Regions from separate parts of the Virgibacillus salinus genome, predicted to be linked through region 2. Evidence: a T-box and tRNA genes for the amino acid it is inferred to sense, from the RefSeq annotation. Region 2 holds a T-box; the other holds one or more tRNA genes.
What was found. The T-box of region 2 lies ahead of tyrS (tyrosine--tRNA ligase). A T-box ahead of a tRNA ligase gene usually reads a tRNA of that ligase, here a tRNA-Tyr.
Positions count from the first base shown of each region.

Region 1: it encodes a tRNA-Tyr, which carries the amino acid that the T-box ahead of tyrS (tyrosine--tRNA ligase) is inferred to sense. The anticodon was not compared.

Region 1 covers NZ_FNKD01000004.1:1,037-3,495, reverse strand. Annotated here, with positions in the region: gene BLS02_RS15625 (hydroxymethylglutaryl-CoA reductase, degradative) at 1-746, opposite strand, end outside; tRNA gene BLS02_RS15620 (tRNA-Lys) at 950-1,022, opposite strand; tRNA gene BLS02_RS15615 (tRNA-Gln) at 1,067-1,137, opposite strand; tRNA gene BLS02_RS15610 (tRNA-Tyr) at 1,153-1,237, opposite strand; tRNA gene BLS02_RS15605 (tRNA-Thr) at 1,276-1,351, opposite strand; tRNA gene BLS02_RS15600 (tRNA-Val) at 1,361-1,436, opposite strand; tRNA gene BLS02_RS15595 (tRNA-Glu) at 1,493-1,567, opposite strand; gene BLS02_RS15590 (YwaF family protein) at 1,754-2,459, shown strand, end outside.
Region 2 covers NZ_FNKD01000002.1:36,498-38,956, reverse strand. Annotated here, with positions in the region: gene tyrS (tyrosine--tRNA ligase) at 265-1,536, opposite strand; T-box leader at 1,608-1,810, opposite strand; gene BLS02_RS06970 (transglycosylase domain-containing protein) at 1,931-2,459, shown strand, end outside.

The sequences.
Region 1 (2,459 bases), on a different contig from region 2:
CCATCACGTACTTCTTCGCCTGTATAACCGTCTGTTTGTAATAATTCAGGAGGAATAACGCAACGCGCTCGTGCAAGACAACGATCAGGATAATTGGAAAGGATTCGTAAATATACTTTCCCTTCCGTAATGGTCTCAACTGTCGGTGCAAGTGACTCAACCATTGTGTTAATGATATTTGCCCCCATTGCGTCACAAGTATTTATATATACGTGAAGGATAAGCATTTGACCATATTTTGAGTCTGATTCTTCATTTAATACTCTAACTTCTAGATCCTCTGCACCGCCGCCCCTAGCCACTAAACTGGGGTATGCAGCATTAGCATCAGCAATCAATGCATCTTTTTCCTTTAAAACAGCCTCTTTTGCTGCTTTAAAATCTGGACAGCCTACTACTTGAATTTGACCAATCATAACGCGATCTGTCGCCTCTGTAGTAAATCCACCAGCATTTCTGACAGTTTTTGCAATGTAGCTTGCCGAAGCAACAACAGATGGTTCTTCAATTGCCATTGGTATTACATATTCATTCCCATTAATTAAAAAATTCAATCCCAATCCTAATGGAAGCGGAAAAGTCCCGACTACGTTTTCTATCATTTTATCCGCTGTATCAGTTGGAAGAGGCTCATTTGAAAACAAATAACCTTTCTCTTCATCAGTGAACGTATCCATCGTAGTCAACAACTGTCTGCGTTCCTCCACAGTCATATTGTAAAAACCAGGAAATCTAGAAGTTTTCATACCATCTCATCCTTTTAACTAGCATAATTTATATATGTTAAATTTTTCGTTTTTTAGTTAATGAATAAATTACTGTATCTATTATGTAAAAAAACAGTACAAAATGCAAATAAACAAGGTTGTTGGTAATCATAACGACCTTGTTTATCTGCTATTATAATATGTGTTATGTATTTACGCTAGTGTTTTTTCATATAAATTGATGAGCCATGGAGGATTCGAACCTCCGACCCTCTGATTAAAAGTCAGATGCTCTGCCAGCTGAGCTAATGGCTCATGTCATAAGTATTGCCCGAAAAACCTCATAAAATAAAAAAAGGCTGGGCTACCAGGATTCGAACCTAGGATCACGGGATCAAAACCCGATGCCTTACCGCTTGGCTATAGCCCAATTAAATATATATTATGGTGGAGGGGGAGAGATTCGAACTCCCGAACCCTGAGGGAGCGGATTTACAGTCCGCCGCGTTTAGCCACTTCGCTACCCCTCCATATTTTAACTACATTACTATAAAATATACATAAAAAATGGTGCCGGCCAGAGGAATTGAACCCCCAACCTACTGATTACAAGTCAGTTGCTCTGCCAATTGAGCTAGACCGGCATATATTAATGGTGGAGGATGCAGGGCTCGAACCTGCGACCCCCTGCTTGTAAGGCAGGTGCTCTCCCAGCTGAGCTAATCCTCCTATGTTCAGGATGTACTAGTACTTGGTTTACATGTGTTCCTAATTGCTTTAAATAATGGTGACCCGTACGGGATTCGAACCCGTGTTACCGCCGTGAAAGGGCGGTGTCTTAACCACTTGACCAACGGGCCTTACAATGGTTTTATGTAAGAAAGAAATTATACTTTTTTACATGCTAAAAAAAACTTGTCATAAACCGACGAATTTTATTATATACAGATTCAGCATCTTTGTAAAGGGAAAATAAGAAATTTTTATTTTCAAATACTTTCAATACACATATAATGTAATTATAGATATCATTTTGGGGGTATTTCATGTGGTATTGGCTAACTTTGGGTGGTGAACCATTTATTACGTTTGGCACAAGTCACATTATTATGCTACTTATATATTTCATAGGAATCGTAATATTTATTTTATTTCTAAAAAAAATCTTATCTAACACAACTTTATACAATATAATACGTTGGATCTTATTTAGCCTATTAATTTTATCAGAAGTATCCTATCAAACATGGACAGCTGTAAATGGAATATGGAGCTTGCGTGAGCACACACCATTACACCTTTGCGGAATTGCAGGTATAACAGGTGCAATTGCATTAGTTACTCACAATAGGAAGCTTATACAAATCACTTTTTTTATTGGTCTTATTCCTGCTTTACTGGCACTAGTTACTCCAGAACTGCCATATGATGTTCCACACTATCGCTTTTGGAAGTTTTTTATACATCATACTGCCATTTCATGGGCAAGTATTTTTCTAGTAGCAACCAATTCCTTAAAGATCAATTTTAAATCATTACTTGAAACTTTTGGCTACCTATTATTGTATGCTATTATAATTGGCTTCTTTATTAATCCATTTTTAGATTCCAATTACCTGTACCTTTCCCATACACCTACAGCTACCACACCACTTGACATGCTTGGCAGTGGTATTTGGTATTATATTAACCTTTGTGTGTTAGCATTTATTGCCTTCTTTGTTCAGCTACAGATTTATAAATTACTTAAAC
Region 2 (2,459 bases):
GGAGGGTGAAAGCGTCCGCCTGCAGTGGAAATCAACAGGTCTAGCACATTTACAAACAGTTTGGATTTACTGCTTTATTTTTAAATTATGAAATTGATCCAATTACCTTTAGAAACTTGCTATGAATGAAACTAAAAACGAAACTAGCGGACAAAAAAACACACGCCATTTTCAAATGTGAAATAGCGTGTGCTTTGGGTATTATTTGGGTATTTGCCCTCTTGATATATACTCATTTTAAATTGTGAACAGTATTTTAATGATCTACTTATAGCTTATAAGGAAATACTTTTTCTTTCCGCGTCTTATTATGGTAAACATATCATCAATACGATCTTCTTCACTGACAACGTATTGCAACTCCTGCTGACGCTCACCATTTATATAAATTGCCCCATTTTTAATATCTTCTCTTGCTTGTCGCTTTGAAGATGAAATAGAGGCGTTAACTAATAGATCGATTAAGCCTATATCTTCTTTAGGAGCCTCGTTAGCAGGAACACCTTTAAAACCCTGCTTAATATCACCTGCAGATAGTTCTTTTAAATTTCCGCTGAAGAGTGATGCTGATATCTTCTGTGCTTGTTCCAAAGCTTCCTGACTATGCACTTCGCGAGTCATCTCTTCTGCTAAACGTTTTTGTGCCAGACGGTTCTCAGGGGTGTTATCTACTTCTTTTTGTAACTGATCCAATTCCTCCTGATCGAGAAATGTGAAGTAATATAAGAATTTCATTACATCACGATCATCAGCATTAAACCAAAATTGATAAAATTCATATGGTGTTGTTTTTTCTGGATCTAACCAGATAGAGCCACCTGCTGTTTTACCAAACTTGGAACCATCAGCTTTTGTAATCAGTGGTACAGTTAAGCCAAACACTTTCGTTTCTTCGTCCATTTCTTCTCTGGAACGACGAATCAGTTCCATACCAGCAGTTATATTACCCCATTGATCGCTGCCGCCAATTTGCATGGTGCAATTTTCCTGTTCGTATAATTTTAAATAGTCTAAGGATTGAAGGATCATGTAACTGAACTCTGTATAAGATATTCCCTGTTCAATCCGAGCTGACACAGATTCCTTGCCAAGCATGTAGTTGATTCCAAAATGCTTTCCCGCATCCCGCAAAAAGTCAATAACAGTCATGCTTGCAAGCCAGTCATGGTTATTACGGGCAACCGCAGCATTTGACCCACTATCGAAATCAAGCAGTTTTGCTAATTGCTGTTTAATCTTTTCACTGTAACCTTTTACAACTGTCGCTTCGTTGAGTGAGCGTTCAGTGGAACGACCGCTTGGATCACCAATCATTCCTGTTCCGCCACCTATCAATGCTATTGGTCGATGGCCGGCCATCTGAAACCTTTTTAACATAGTGATAGGCAGCAAATGTCCTATATGTAAACTATCAGCAGTCGGATCAAACCCACAATATAATGTTACCTGATTCTCTGCCAAATGCTTGGTTAACCCCTCCGTATCAGTAGTTTGATGAATCAAATTGCGTTTTTCCAAATCCTTTAAAATATCCATTCTCTTCACTCTCCATCTTTTACTATTAGTACTTTCTAAATTGCAAATAAAAAAACCCATCCCTAATATAAATAAGGGACGAGTTTACGCTCGCGGTACCACCCTTGTTGCACATGCCACCTTGGGATTGTTAACGATGATATCACCGTCTTCTTTTAAAATTGGAAGAAACTCCAGATTGTAATTCGCCTGCAAATATATGCTAACTCTCAGCAACCGTTAGCTCTCTTAAAAATGGATTTGCAAAACTACTGCGATCTTTCAACGTATTTTTTTATATTATTATTTATTCATATCATATTCTCATTGTAAACGCAATATATTTACATATTTCCTTCTATACCTAGTACATCAATTATGCTATAATTAATGTTGGAATTTAGGAGGTCTTAATATGGATTATAAACAATTATTTCAAAAATATAAAGAAAAAACAAAGTCAATTTGGGCAACTGGAAAAGTTCAAAAATCATCACGTATTACCTATGATGTATTCTGGAATGTAGTCTTGTTTTTCGTTATTATAGGTGCTGTTGGTCTGATTTTTGCAGGTGGTGTAGGTGCAGGTTACTTTGCTTCACTTGTTAAAGATGAACCTGTACGAAGCTATGCAAGCATGGAAAAAGATATATATAATTATGAGGAAACATCAAAGTTATACTTTTCCGGAAATAAATACATCGGTGATATCCGTTCTGATATACATAGAGAAGAAGTTAAATTAAAAAATGTCTCAGGTATCCTGAAGGATGCTGTAATTGCGACCGAAGATGAATATTTTAATGATCATAAGGGGATTGTTCCAAAAGCAATAGTCCGTGCACTAGTACAGGAAGCAACAAATGCAGCAGTAAAAACGGGAGGAAGTACGCTAACCCAACAACTTATCAAAAACCAAATACTGACAAATGAAGTATCATTTG